2 regions of the Cryobacterium arcticum genome follow, and region 1 is predicted to be linked to the other one. Evidence: predicted binding sites of a transcription regulator. Region 1 holds the regulator's gene; the other holds the start of a gene.
What was found. Region 1 encodes HrcA, which represses chaperone genes, less so after heat shock. Its sites were predicted from a motif close to TTNGCACTCGNNNNNNNCGAGTGCNAA; they were not measured.
Positions count from the first base shown of each region.

Region 2: the regulator HrcA is predicted to act here: its motif matches at 5,870-5,896, upstream of groES (co-chaperone GroES).

Region 1 is NZ_CP016282.1:1,835,720-1,843,174, reverse strand. It holds gene dnaJ (molecular chaperone DnaJ) at 1-874, opposite strand, end outside; gene hrcA (heat-inducible transcriptional repressor HrcA) at 933-1,952, opposite strand; gene PA27867_RS08195 (DUF4870 domain-containing protein) at 2,120-2,521, shown strand; gene PA27867_RS08190 (DUF4870 domain-containing protein) at 2,615-2,989, shown strand; gene hemW (radical SAM family heme chaperone HemW) at 3,079-4,305, opposite strand; gene PA27867_RS08180 (DUF1990 family protein) at 4,310-4,957, opposite strand; gene lepA (translation elongation factor 4) at 4,963-6,816, opposite strand; gene PA27867_RS08170 (sensor histidine kinase) at 6,929-7,455, shown strand, end outside.
Region 2 is NZ_CP016282.1:3,229,080-3,236,534, forward strand. It holds gene PA27867_RS14620 (branched-chain amino acid ABC transporter permease) at 1-671, shown strand, start outside; gene PA27867_RS14625 (ABC transporter ATP-binding protein) at 709-1,584, shown strand; gene PA27867_RS14630 (ABC transporter ATP-binding protein) at 1,571-2,341, shown strand; gene PA27867_RS14635 (ABC transporter substrate-binding protein) at 2,886-4,184, opposite strand; gene rarD (EamA family transporter RarD) at 4,454-5,398, opposite strand; gene groES (co-chaperone GroES) at 5,499-5,795, opposite strand; gene PA27867_RS14650 (THUMP-like domain-containing protein) at 5,940-7,127, shown strand; gene PA27867_RS14655 (hypothetical protein) at 7,139-7,455, opposite strand, start outside.

The DNA of each region.
Region 1 (7,455 bases):
GGCGGAGTTCGACCTCGATGTCACCGTCGAGGGCCTTGACCGTGGCGGTCGCACCCAGGATGGCGTCGGTCATGGGCACCTCGAGGGTGCAGAGCAGGTCGTCGCCGTCGCGGCTGAAGACGTCGTGGTGCCGCACCTTCATCTCCAGATAGAGATCGCCGTTGGGGCCTCCGGCCGGTCCGGCCTCTCCGCTGCCGGGCATCTGCAGGCGCAGACCCGTGTCGACGCCGGCGGGGATGTCCACCGGAACGGTGCGGCGGGCGCGCACGCGGCCCTGGCCCTGGCAGGTGACGCAGGGGGTGGCGATGATGGTGCCGTAGCCGCGGCAGGAGCCGCAGGGGCTGGAGGTCATCACGTTGCCGAGCAGGGAGCGCACGGCGCGCTGGATGCTTCCGGTGCCGTGGCAGATGTCGCAGGTCACCGGGGAGGTGCCGGGCTGGCAGCAGCTGCCGTTGCAGGTGGCGCAGACGATCGCGGTGTCCACCTCGATGTCGCGGTGGGTGCCGAAGACGACCTCGTCGAGGTCGAGCTCGACCCGGATGAGGGCGTCCTGTCCTCGTTCGCGACGCGACCGGGGGCCGCGGCTGCCGCCGCCTCCCCCGCCGAAGAAGGTCTCGAAGATGTCGCCGAAGTTGCCGGCGTCGAATCCGCCGCCCTGGCTGGAGTTGCCCGAGCCGCCACGGTCGTAGTTCTGGCGCTGCTTGGGGTCCGAGAGCACGTCGTAGGCGTGGGTGATGGTCTTGAACCGCTCGGATGCCTCGGCGCCCGGGTTCACATCGGGGTGCAGCTGGCGGGCGAGGCGCCGGTACGCCTTCTTGATCTCGTCGGTGGTGGCATCGCGCGCGACGCCGAGTGCTTCGTAATGGTCAGCCAAAGCTGGCTCTCCTCGGGTTCTGGGGGTGAAAAGTGTCGGTGGGAAGGTGTGGGGGCGGCTAGTTCTCGCCGAGCAGGCGCGAGAGGTACCGGGCGACGGCGCGCACCGCCGCCATGTTGTTGGAATAGTCCATCCGGGTCGGACCGAGCACGCCCAGCCGGGCGGCATCGCCGTGGGAGGTGTAGCCGCTCGTGAGCACGGACGTCTCACCCAGGCCGAACGGCGCGTTCTCGCGGCCGATGCTCACCGAGACGCCGTGCTGGTCGGTGGCCATCTCGCCGAACAGGCGCAACAGCACCACCTGCTCTTCGATGGCCTCGAGCACGGGGTAGATGCTGCCGCTGAAGTCGTCCTCAGTGCGCACCAGGTTCGCAGCACCGGCCATGACCAGGCGGTCCTGCCGGTTGGCGCCCACCTGGTCCCGCAGGGTGCCGGTGATGAGGTCGATCAGGTCCTGCAGTTCGGGCGGGCCCAGCCCGGTCGGCCCGGTCAGGGCGGCGGCCGCCTCGCTCATGCTCAGGCCACCGACCACGGCGTTGAGCCGGGTGCGGAGTTCGGCCAGGGCAGTCTCGTCCAGGGTGCGGGTCAACTCCACCACACGCTGTTCGACGCGGCCCGAGTCGGTGATCAGGACCGACAGCACCCGGGTGTCGCTGAGCGGCACGAGTTCGATGTGGCGCACGGTGGCGCGCGACAACGACGGGTACTGCACGAGGGCCACCTGATGGGTCAGCTGCGAGAGCAGCCGCACGCTCCGCGCGAGCACCTCGTCCAGGTCGGCGGACTGGCCGAGGAAGACCTCGATGGCCTGCCGCTGGGCGACCGTGAGCGGGCGCAGGTCGGCCAGGTGGTCGACGAAGAGGCGGTAGCCCTTGTCGGTGGGGATACGCCCGGACGAGGTGTGGGGAGCAATGATGAGCTCCTCCTCCTCGAGCAGGGCCATGTCGTTGCGGATGGTGGCCGCCGACACGCCGAAGGCGTGCCTGTCGACGATGGACTTGGAGCCGACGGGTTCACGGGAGGCCACGTAGTCCTGCACGATGACGCGGAGCACCTCGAGACTACGATCCGACACCATTCCGATCGCCTCCCTCATGCCCGCTCGCGCCGCCAGCTGGCTGGCACTCTCATTGTTTGACTGCTAATCATATCGCGGGTGGGCCGGATACCCATTGCTCCCCGACGATTTTGCGCAGTAGCGTGGGCTCAAGCACGTCCACGCACCGCTCACCGAAGGACACCGTCATGAGTTATCCCACCGGTCAGGGACCATCGAACGGGCCGTCATCAGGGCCTCCGCTCTCCCAGGAGCAGGACAGGCAGTGGGCGTCACTGGCCCATCTGGGCGGCATCCTCTCGTTCCCGCCCTCCCTGATCATCTGGCTGGTCTTCAAGGACCGCGGCCCGTTCACCAATGAACAGGGCAAGGAGGCACTGAACTTCCAGATCACCCTGCTGATCGGCTATGTGGCCCTGAACGTGATCTCCACGGTTCTCAGCCTGGTCACGTTCGGCCTGCTGTCCGGGCTCTTCTCGCTCGGCTGGGTGTTGTGGCTGGTCGGATCGATCTTTTCGGTGCTCGGTTACCTGAGCGCCCGCGACGGCCGCCCGTACCGCTACCCCTTCTCTATCCGTCTGATCAGCTAGTTTGCAGACTCCCGGTTGGGGTGAGCGGCGCTATTCTGGTGTGAGCGGCGCCCGACGCCGCCCCGCACCGCCGGGAGTCACGAAGGAGATCCCATGTCAGAGGCCACGCCTCCCCCCGCAGCCCCGTACCAGGCACAGAGTCAGCTGAGCCCGGCCGACGAGAAGCTCTGGGCGACCCTGATCCACATCGGCGGGATCCTGTTCAGCTTCCTGCCGGCCCTGATCGGCTACATCGTGCTCAAGGACCGCGGCCCGTTCATCCGGGCGCACACCGCAACGGCGCTGAACTTCCAGATCACCCTGGCCATCGCCGGGTTCGTCGGAGGCATTCTCACCGTCATCGGCATCGGCTTCCTGATCCTGGCCGCGGTGTGGATCCTCAACATCGTCTTCAGCATCATTGCCGCCATCGCCGCCAACAAGGGCGAGTGGTACTCCTACCCGCTCACCATCAAGTTCCTCAACTAACCCCTGTCCCGCTCGCGAGCTGTGCGGTAAGCACCCACAACGCGCGCGTTCCGGGGCTCGACGCACGGTTCGCGGGTGGGGGCCTGGGTTCAGTCGGTGAGGAGTCGGCGCACCACGGCGTCGGCCAGGAGCCGCCCGCGCAGGGTCAGCTCGATGGTGCCGCCGATCGCTGCCCTCGCATCGATGAGTTCATCTGCGATCAGGCCGGCCACCTCTCGGCGCCCCGCCGTCGTCAACGTCGCCACGGGGATGCCCTCGCGGATGCGGGTGAGCAACAGCACCCGCTCCAGCTCGCGGGTGTCATCGTCGAGGGTCTCGCGTCCGGCCGCCGGGGAGTGCCCGGCGAGGATCCGGTCGGCGTACGCCGCCGGGTGCTTGACGTTCCACCAGCGCACCCCGCCGATGTGGCTGTGCGCTCCGGGGCCCACGCCCCACCAGTCGGCGCTCCTCCAGTAGGAGAGGTTGTGCCGGGAGCGGTGCTCAGTGCCCCGTGACCAGTTGCTGACCTCGTACCATTCGTAGCCGGCCTCGGCCAGGAGCCGGTCGGCCAATTCGTAGAAGTCGGCCTGCAGGTCCTCGTCGGGCTGCACGAGCTCGCCGCGGCGGATCTGCCTGGCCAGCTTGGTGCCGTCTTCGACGATGAGCGAGTAGGCGCTGATGTGGTCGGGGTTCTGTCCGATCGCATGCTCGAGGCTGGCCCGCCAGTTCTCGATGGTCTCCCCCGGGGTGCCGTAGATGAGGTCGAGGCTCACGTCCAGGCCGGCGTCCCTGGCCCACTGCACGACGAGCGGAACCCGCTCGGGGTCGTGCGTGCGCTCGAGGGTGGCGAGCACGCTCGGCACGGCCGACTGCATACCGAAGGACACCCGGGTGAAACCGGCGGCCTTGAGCTGTAGCAAGTAGGCGAGGTCGACGGAGTCCGGGTTCGCCTCGGTGGTGATCTCGGCGCCGGGCACCATGCCGAAGGTGTCCCGAACGGCGTGCAGCATCCGCACCAGGTGGTCCGCGGGAAGCAGGGTGGGTGTGCCGCCGCCGAAGAAGACCGTGGCGGCCGGCCGGGCCGCGACGCCGGACGCGGCCAGGATGCGGGCGGCGGACTCGACCTCGAGCACGGCCTGGCTGGCGTAGTCGCTCTGCTTCACCCCGCGCAGTTCGGTGGCGGTGTAGGTGTTGAAGTCGCAATAGCCGCAGCGCACTTTGCAGAACGGCACGTGCAGGTAGACCCCGAAGTCGCGTTCGTCAGCACCGACCCCGGCCGAGGCCGGCAGCAGTCCGTCGAGTGGTGCGGGATCGCCGACCGGATGCGGTCCAGCCATCCGGTCAGGCCATCCCGACGGGGTGCAGGGCGCGGAGGTAGCGGCGTGTGTAGCGTTCCTGCTGGAAGCGCAGGACCGGCCAGGCCAGGCGGTAGTACCAGGTGCTGGGCCGGGAGAACGAGCGGATCGTGAGCCAGACGGAGTCGTCAGGGCGGCGGTCGACGATGAACGCTTCCTCGCCGTTCTGCGGGTGGCCGCGCATGGTTCCGTAGGCGAAGCCGATCTTGTCGGCCTCGTCGATGACGTAGACCACGCGCACCGGTGCGGCGACCGTGAACGGGCCGTTCGGGATCTTGAGCACGCCGGTCATGCCGTTGCTGATGAAGGGGGTGCCGTCTTCGGCGAAGGTGGCCTCGTTCACCGGGTGCTCCTGGTTGGGAGCCGGGGTGCCGTCGTCGGTGAAGACGATGCCGGTGTACTGCACGCCTGTTCCGGCGTCGAGGTCGGTGACCTCGATGCCGCTGCCCCGCTGGATGCCCCAGGTCATCAGGGACGTGGTCGCTGCGCGGAAGCGTTCCTCGCCGCTGCCCAGGCGCACGGTGCGCTCGAGCGGCCGGTGCCCCTTGGGTGGGTAGCGCATGAGGTCGGACGCGAGGGTGCCGCCGATGGCGGCGTAGGTCACGGCGGCGTCGGTGAAGGTCGAGCGTCGCATGACGGTTACTTCTTTTCCTTCTTGGGCGGTTCGTCGCCGGAGAGCGCAGCGATGAACGCCTCCTGCGGGACCTCGACCCGGCCGACCATCTTCATGCGCTTCTTGCCTTCTTTCTGCTTTTCGAGCAGCTTGCGCTTGCGGGAGATGTCACCGCCGTAGCACTTGGCCAGCACGTCCTTGCGGATGGCGCTGATCGATTCGCGAGCGATGATGCGGGCGCCGATGGCGGCCTGGATGGGCACGTCGAACTGCTGGCGCGGAATGAGCTTGCGGAGGCGCCCGGTCATGAGGACGCCGTAGTCGTAGGCCTTGTCGCGGTGCACGATGGCGCTGAACGCGTCGACCTGTTCGCCCTGGAGCAGGATGTCGACCTTGACCAGGTCGGCCTCCTGCGAGCCGATGGGCTCGTAGTCCAACGACGCGTAGCCGGCGGTCTTGCTCTTGAGCTGGTCGAAGAAGTCGAACACGATCTCGCCCAGCGGCATCGTGTAACGGATCTCGACCCGGTCCTCACCGAGGTACTCCATGCCGAGCAGGGTGCCGCGGCGGCCCTGGCAGAGTTCCATGATCACGCCGACGTAGTCCTTGGGCGCGAGGATCGCGGCCTTGACGATGGGCTCCTCGACGACGGCGATCTTGCCGTTCGGGAACTCGCTCGGGTTGGTGACCGTGACGGTCTTCTTGTCGTCGGTGGTGACCTCGTAGATCACGCTCGGCGCGGTGGTGATCAGGTCGAGGTTGAACTCCCGGTCGATGCGCTCGGTGATGATCTCGAGGTGCAGCAGGCCCAGGAAGCCGCAACGGAAGCCGAAGCCGAGCGCGACGGAGGTCTCCGGTTCGTAGACCAGCGACGCATCCGAGAGCTTGAGCTTGTCGAGCGCTTCGCGCAGCGCCGGGTAGTCGCTGCCGTCGATCGGGTACAGGCCGGAGAACACCATGGGCTTGGGCTCGGTGTAGCCGGGCAGCGCCTCGGTGGCCGGCTTGGCCGCCGTCGTGACGGTGTCGCCGACCTTGGACTGGCGCACGTCCTTCACGCCCGTGATCAGGTAGCCCACCTCGCCGACGCCCAGGCCCTTGCTCGGCGTGGGTTCGGGGCTGGTGACGCCGATCTCGAGGATGTCGTGGGTGGCGCGCGTCGACATCATCTGGATCTTCTCGCGCGGGCTGAGGTGCCCGTCGATCATGCGCACATAGGTGACGACGCCGCGGTAGCTGTCGTAGACCGAGTCGAAGATCATCGCGCGGGCCGGGGCGTTCGCATCGCCGACCGGGGCCGGGATCAGCGAGGTGGCGCGGTCGAGAAGCTCGGACACGCCCACGCCGGTCTTGCCGGAGACCCGCAGCACGTCGTCGGGGCTGCCGCCGATGAGGCTGGCGAGCTCCTTGGCGTACTTGTCGGGGTCGGCGGCCGGCAGGTCGATCTTGTTGAGCACCGGGATGATGGTGAGGTCGTTCTCCAGTGCCAGGTACAGGTTGGCCAGTGTCTGGGCTTCGATGCCCTGTGCGGCGTCGACGAGCAGGATGGCGCCCTCGCAGGCGGCCAGGCTGCGGGAGACCTCGTAGGTGAAGTCGACGTGGCCCGGGGTGTCGATCATGTTCAGCGCGTAGGTCTGGCCGTCCATCTCCCACGGCATGCGCACAGCCTGGCTCTTGATGGTGATGCCGCGTTCGCGTTCGATGTCCATGCGGTCCAGGTACTGGGCGCGCATGGAGCGGTCGTCGACGACGCCGGTGATCTGCAGCATCCGGTCGGCCAGCGTGGACTTGCCGTGGTCGATGTGCGCGATGATGCAGAAGTTACGGATGAACGCGGGGGCGGTTGCGGCCGGTTCCAGCGCCTTGAGAGCTCTCGGTGACATGATGGCCCAATTGTCCCATGCCCCGCAGCATCGGGGTGACCTGCCACGGCCTGGCTCGCTCATCCATTCGACGGATGCCGGCCGCGCACGGCCTGATTATGCTGGCATCACCATGTCCAGCCTCGCCGTGCGCGCCACCCCGATCCCGCGGGATCCCACCCCGCCAACCAGCATCGGCGACGGCCTGCCGCATTCCGCCCTGACCCCGGTCTTCTCGGGGCTGCGGATCGGCCTGCACCTGCTGATCGTGGCGTTGACGGGGCTGGTGATCGTGCTCACCCTGTGGGACGCGGCCCCGAATGCGGCTCTTATCGTGGCGTTGGCCCTGCTGTTCCTCGCCAGCTACGCGGGCGGTGGCCGCCTGGCCAGGACCCGACCGCGCGGCTGGGTCGTGCCGGTCTGGATGGCCTTGCTGCTGGTCGAGTGGCTCGCGCTGACCCTGTTGACCGAGGATGCCGCGTTCATCGTCTTCCCCCTCTTCTTCCTCCAGTTGCACGTGCTGCCCCTGCGGGCGGGCGTTCCGCTGGTGCTGCTGAGCGTTCTCCTCACGATCTGGTCGATGAGCCTGCACGTGGGACTGAGCCTGGGAGCGACCCTGGGGCCGCTCGTGGCCGCGGGAGTGGCCGTCGCGGTCGGGCT
Region 2 (7,455 bases), 1.4 Mb from region 1:
AAATCGTGCGACTGCTGTTCACGACGAACACCTTCGAACCCGTCACGGGTTCGGCCAACGGGCTCAGCGGCTACAAGGGCGGCTTCGCCGACCTCAACCCGATCCCCGACGGCACCTACGGGTTCGGTCCGTTCGAGTACAACGCCTACGACTGGTGGCTGCGCATCGTGGCCTGGACCGTCGTGATCCTGGCCTGCCTGTTCACCTGGCAGATCATGCGGAGCCCCTGGGGCCGTGTGATCAAGGGCATCCGTGAAGACGAGGATGCCGTGCGCGCGCTGGGCAAGAACGTCTACGCCTACAAGATGCAGTCGCTGATTCTCGGTGGCGTGTTCGGCACGATCGCCGGAATGATCTTCGTGCTGCCGCGGGCCGTTGTGCCGTCGAACTACCAGACGTCGCTGACCTTCTTCGTCTACGCCATCCTGCTTCTCGGTGGCGCCGCGACGATTCTCGGCCCCGTGATCGGCTCGATGATCTTCTGGGTGCTCCTGTCGTTCTTCTCCGGTTTCATCGCCCGTGCGGTGGAAGCCGGCTGGCTGCCGTTCATGTCGAGCATCCAGGCCGGGCAGCTGCGCTTCATCCTCGTGGGTGTGGCGATCATGCTCATAGTCATCTACAGACCGCAGGGCATCTTCGGAAACAAGAAGGAGCTGGCTTTTGTCAAATAACACCGTTCCCACCGCCAAGCCCGTCAAGACCGTCGACATGCACATCGGCGAGGCCGTTCCCGGGTGCAAGAAGAAGGACCCGATCCTCGTGGTCGACGGCGTCAGCCGTACCTTCGGCGGCCTCAAGGCCGTGGATGTCGAGCACCTGGAGATTCCGCGCGGGGCGATCACCGCCCTGATCGGCCCCAACGGTGCCGGCAAGACCACACTGTTCAACCTGCTCACCGGATTCGACAAGCCCGACACGGGCTCGTGGACCTTCGACGGCACCCCGATCGGCGGCAAGCCCGCGTTCAAGGTGGCCCGGATGGGCCAGGTGCGCACCTTCCAGCTCACCAAGGCGCTGGGCCTGCTCACCGTGATGGACAACATGCTGCTCGGCGCCAAGGCGCAGGTCGGCGAGAACCTGTTCCGTGCGGTGCTGCCGTTCCTCTGGCGCCAGCAGGAGACCGACAACAAGGCGAAGGCCCTCGACCTGCTCGCCAGGTTCAAGCTGGACACCAAGAAGGACGACTACGCGGCCAGCCTCTCCGGCGGACAGCGCAAGCTCCTCGAGATGGCTCGGGCGCTCATGAGCGACCCGTCGCTGGTGATGCTCGACGAGCCCATGGCCGGTGTCAACCCGGCGCTGACCCAGTCGCTGCTCGACCACATCCTCAACCTGAAGGCGGAGGGCATGAGCGTGCTGTTCGTCGAGCACGACATGCACATGGTGCGCCACATCGCCGACTGGGTGATCGTGATGGCCGAGGGCAAGGTCGTGGCCGAGGGCGACCCGCACGAGGTCATGCGCAACCAGGCCGTCATCGACGCCTACCTGGGTCAGCACCACGATGAAGACCTCGGCGAGGATCCTGACGCCGAGAAGGAACATGTCGGAGCCATTAAGGAGCTGCTCGATGACGAACTCTAGCCCGCTGATCGACGCGACGCCGCCGCCGGTGCGCTCTGCCGTCGTCGAGGTGAAGAACGTGACCGCCGGGTATGTGCCCGGGGTCAACATCCTCAACGAGTGCTCACTGACCGCCTACGACGGCGAACTGATCGGCATCATCGGCCCGAACGGCGCCGGCAAGTCCACGCTGCTCAAGTCGATCTTCGGCCTGGTCAAGGTGCGCGAGGGCGAGATCCGGCTGCGCGGTGACAACATCACCAACCTCAAGGCCAACAAGCTGGTCTCCAAGGGCGTCGGGTTCGTGCCGCAGACGAACAACGTGTTCCCCACGCTCACGATCCAGGAGAACCTGGAGATGGGCATGTACCAGAAGCCCAAGGGCCTGGCCGAACGCCTCGAGTTCGTCACCGAGATCTTCCCGGAACTGCGTAAGCGCCTCGGCCAGCGGGCCGGTTCGCTCTCGGGCGGCGAGCGCCAGATGGTGGCGATGTCGCGGGCGCTCATGATGGGCCCGCACGTGCTGCTGCTCGACGAGCCGAGCGCCGGGCTCTCCCCCGTGCGTCAGGACGAGGCGTTCCTGCGCGTGAAGGAGATCAACAAGGCCGGCGTGACCACCATCATGGTGGAGCAGAACGCCCGTCGCTGCCTGCAGATCTGTGACCGCGGCTACGTGCTCGACCAGGGTCGGGATGCCTACACCGGCACCGGCCGTGAGCTGCTGAACGACCCCAAGGTGATCGGCCTGTACCTGGGCACCCTGGGCCAGGACGACTAGCCCCACCCGCACCACTCGCTTCACCCCCGTGCCCCGGCGCGGACGTGCTGCCCGTTTCCACGGAGCAGCCCGGCCGCCCGGGGCACGCGGCGTTTAACCGCGCGGCCCCTGCGCCCCTCTGGAGGCGCCAACCGCGCCGGGCACGCCATCCGGGCGCTCCGCCCTCCCCCGGGCCTCCCAGCGGCCCCTGAGCGCCGCCGCCGCCGAGGTCGCGGATGCGTCTGGGTGCCTCTGGTGCATAGCTCCTGCAGTTCCCTCGGCGACGGATGCTGCACCCCGGAAATACGGGCCCGGGCATCCGCTGCGCCGAATCGAGCAGGAGTTGTGCACACCGCGCCCCGAACGGGCGTGTGCGGGCACGGCCAGGGTAGACGGGGCACAGTGGCAAGGCACAGCGGGCACGGGCACACCGGGCGTCAGGGGCACAGCGGGCGCCAGGGGCACACGGGGCGGCGCGGGCACGCAGAAGGGCCCCGGCCGAAGCCGGGGCCCTTCTGGTGCTGTGCGGTACGTCTGCTGTGGGTGTACCGGTTAGCGGTGGTGACTAGTTGATGCGGGCGTAGGTGTTGTCTGCGCCGTACTGGTAGATACCGATGGTCGCGTCGGTCGGGTCGCCGTTCTCGTCGAACGTGATCGGGCCGGAGTAACCGTCGTAGTCGATCTGCTCACCCTTGGCGAGTGCCTCGGCGCCCGACTTGAAGTCGGTGACCTTGGTGCCCTCGCCGCTGCCGCCGGAGACCTGCTGCAGGTACTTGGCGATGGACTCACCCGAGACGTCGTTGGCCGCGTACGCAGCCAGGGCGATCAGGATGACGGCGTCGTACGACTCAGCGGCGTAGCTGTAGTCGGTGAGCGTCGGGTCGACCTCGAGCAGACGCTCGGTGAAGTCACCGAGGGTCGCCACGTCGAGTCCGGGCAGCGTGCCCTTCGAGCCCTCGACCAGGCCGGGAGCGAAGTCGGCGCTGTAGTCGGCCAGGTTGCCGTCAACGAAGTAGAGCTTGTCGCCCGGGAATCCGCCGCCGACCAGGGACGGGGTGATGACCTTTGCCTGGTCGAACGTGATCAGTGCGATCGCGTCGGGGTTGGCTGCGGTGACTTCGGCGATCTGTGCCGCGAAGTTCGCGTCACCCTCGTTGAAGAGCGAGGTCGCGACAACTTCGCCACCGGCTGCCTCGAAGGCGGCGGTGGTGGAGTCGGCGAGGCCGGTTCCGTAGGAGTCGTTGAGCACGATCAGTCCGAGGGTGCTGTTGCCGTCTTCGGCGATCTGGTTGCCCAGAACTTCACCCTGCAGCAGGTCGGAGGGAGCGGTGCGCCAGTAGAGGCCCTTGTCGTCGTAGGACGTGAAGTCCGCCGAGGTGTTGGCCGGGGAGAACTGCACGACGCCGGCACCGGTGATCTGGTCGATGACCGTCTTGGAGACGCCCGAGGACGCCGCACCGATGATCGCGGTGACCTTCTGCGAGAGCAGGTCGGTCACGGAGACGGTGGCGGTGTCGGTCGTGGTGTCGCCCGAGTCACGGAGGATGGCTTCGATGTCGATGCCCAGGCCTGCGTCGTTGACCTCGTTGATGGCGAGCTGTACACCGGCTTCTTCGGGCGGGCCGAGGAAGGCGAGTCCACCACTCTGCGGCAGGATCGTTCCGACCTTCAGGGCCAGATCGCGGTCGCCGGCCTCGACGGGGTTGACATCGCTGCTGGTCGCTGCGGGCTCTTCGGATGCGGCCGGCGTGCTCTCCGACGTGCTGCATCCGGTGAGCAGAAGTGCGCTGACGCCGAAGATGGCGACGCCTGTGACTACGGCGCGGGCCGAGCGGGAGGCCGAGGCCTTCGCGAATACGCTCATGTTGCTCCTAGGGTAAGGGGAATCGAGAGGTCGAGCACGGCAAACGATCGTTGCCGTGTTGCAAAGGTATTCATCGGAACGACATCAAACAAGGCGGTCGTGTTACAGGCGTGTAACGCGACCAAATCGTTACGAAACGTCCTTCTGATCAGGATGCCTTCAGCAGTCGTTCAGCGGGCGCGCGCGGTTTGCCCCCAAACGGGGGCCAGCGGGTGGGCGTAAGAAACCGTAACGGGCGGGGCGCTCCGGATGCGGCGCGGCCCGGCCTCTCAGACCAGGTCGGTCAGCAAACGCCGCTGTGAGCGCCCGGCGACGATCATGTCGACCGTGAGCACGATCAGGGCCACCCAGACCAGGCCGAAGCCGAGCCAGCGTTCGGGCGGCATCGGCTCCTGCAGGACCACGACCCCCACGATCAGCTGCAGGACCGGCGCGAGGTACTGCACCAGCCCGAGCGTGGACAGGGGCAGGCGGCGCGATGCGGCGGCGAAGAACAGCAGCGGCACGGCGGTGATCACTCCGGAGCCGATCAGCGCGACGGTGTGCAACGGGGACACCGTGCCGAAGGTCAGCCCGGTGAGCAGCGACACCACCACGAGCTGCACGATCGCGATGGGCGCCAGCCACATCGTCTCCAGGGTCAGCCCAGTGAGGGCATCCAGGTGCCCGCCGACCCGCTTCTTGATCAGGCCGTAGAGGCCGAAGGAGAAGGCCAGGATGAGAGAGATCCACGGCACGGTGCCGTAGCCGACGCTGAGCACGATCACGGCGATGAAGCTGATCACCACGGCGGCCCACTGGGCGGCGCGCAACCGCTCGTGCAGCACGAGCACCCCAAGCAGCACCGTGATGATCGGGTTGATGAAGTAGCCCAGTGCCGTCTCGACGACGTGTCCGCTCAGGGCGGCGAGGATGAAGGTCTGCCAGTTGATGAAGATCAGCACGCCGGCCAGGCCCATCGTCCAGACCACCCTCGGGGTGCGCAGTGCTGCCACCAGCGGGCGCCACGCCCGGGTCGCGAGGATCAGCACACCGCAGAAGACCAGGGAGAACAGCACCCGCCAGGCCACGATCTCGAACGCGCCCGTGGGCGCAAGGAGCAGGAAGTACAGCGGCAGGAAGCCCCAGATGCCGTAGGAACAGATCGCGTAGATCAGGCCGGTGTTCGCGGCGCTGCGCACGGCAGGTTTACGTCGTGTGGGGCCCTGCGTCATGCCGGTGATCCTGTCTGGGCAGCGGTTTCATTCCGCGAGTGCGGACACGAAAAATCCCGGATGGCCGAGGCCATCCGGGATTCAACGATATGGGGTGTTACTAGCGAACGACGACCGCGAGAACGTCGCGGGCCGACAGAACGAGGAGGTCCTCGCCACCGAACTTGACTTCGGTTCCACCGTACTTGGAGTAGATCACCTTGTCGCCGACGGCGACGTCGAGCGGGATGCGGTTGCCGTTGTCGTCAATGCGGCCGGGGCCGACGGCGACAACTTCGCCTTCCTGGGGCTTCTCTTTGGCGGTGTCCGGGATCACAAGTCCGGAAGCGGTGGTCTGTTCTGCATCCACCTGCTTGATGACGATGCGATCTTCGAGCGGCTTGATGGAGACCGACACGGTTGACCTCTTTCTTAGCTAAGACGTAGTTAGCAGACTCACAGCGAGAGTGCTAAGTCGAGTTTAGGGCGCAACTGGCACTCACGCAACGTGAGTGCCAGAGTGCACGGGACTCCACCCGGTTTCGGTTGATAGGTTTGCGGGATGGATCGCGCCGAGCTCGTTGAGCTGCTCTCACCCGAAGGCCTGCGCCTGCTGGACTCCCTGCCGCCCTACGAGGCCGGCGCCGACGTCGTGCGCACGGTCAGCGCCCTGCGGAAGGCTGGGCACTCCCCCGCCCTCGTGAATGCGGTGCTCTACCAGTCCCGGCTGCGCGCCAAGGCTACGGCCAAGTTCGGCGATTTCGCCAGCCGGATGCTGTTCACCGAGGCCGGCCTCGAGCAGGCCACCCGCCTGCGGGTCGCCGCCCTGCACGCCGGTCGATTCGTGGAGGCCAAGCTCGCCCGGGTCGCCGACGTGGGCTGCGGCATCGGTGGCGACGCCATGGCCATGGCCGCGATGGAGCTCACCGTGACCGCCATCGACATCGACGAGGTCACGGCCACCGTCGCGAGCTTCAACCTCGCCCCGTTCCCCACCGCCTCGGTGCTCTGCGCCGACGCGGCCGGCGTCGACCCGGCCGAGTACGACGCGCTCTGGTTCGACCCGGCCCGCCGCACCGCCGGGCACGGCAACACCAGCCGGCTCACCCGCGCCGAGGACTACTCCCCTCACCTCGACGACGTGTACGCCCTGGCCGAGCGGATGCCCGTGGGCGTCAAGCTCGGCCCGGGCCACGACCGGGAGCAGATCCCGGAGACCGCCGAGGCGCAGTGGGTGTCGGTGGACGGCAAGCTGGTGGAAATGGGCCTGTGGTTCGGCGCGCTCGCCCGCCCGGGCATCCGCCGTGCGGCGCTGCTGCTGACCCGCGACGGTGTGGCCGAGCTGACCGCGCCCGCCGACAGCGAGGACGTACCCGTCGGCGAGCTCGGCGAGTACCTCTACGAACCCGACGGCGCCATCATCCGTGCCCGGTTGATCGGCGACCTGGCCCGGTCGATGGATGCGCTCATGCTCAGCGAAGGCCTGGCCTACCTCACCAGCGCGACGCTCACCGAGACCCCGTTCGCCACCGCGTTCCGGGTCGTGGAGGTGCTGCCCGCCGACGAGAAGAAGCTGCGGATCGCCCTGGCCGAGCGGCGCATCGGCACCCTGGAGATCAAGAAACGCGGGGTGGATGTGGACCCCGCGACGCTGCGCACCCGGTTGAAGCTCAAGGGCCCGGAGTCGGGCACCCTCGTGCTGACGCGCGCGGCCGGGCACAAGGTGGCACTGCTCGTCGAACGCGTCTGAGCGGCGGCCGCTCAGCCGAAGTACGGCGGCAGCACCTGGGTGATCACGACAAGCCAGACCACGCCGAGCAGGATGCCGACGAGCCCGGTGACCAGGCCGAGGATCCAGAGTCCGCCGCTGCGGCGTTCGACGAACCGGGCCACGAGCGCGAGCACGACCGCGGCGAGAGCCAGCGGCACCGCCCAGACCACGAAAATGCCCGCCAGCATGCTGAGCGAGCCGCAGACCACGGCGGCCACGCTGAGGCCACGGCGGATCGGGTGCGTCTGGATCTCAGCCGTCGTGTAGACGTAGGGCACCCATTCGGTGGGCGCGGTGATCGTGGACT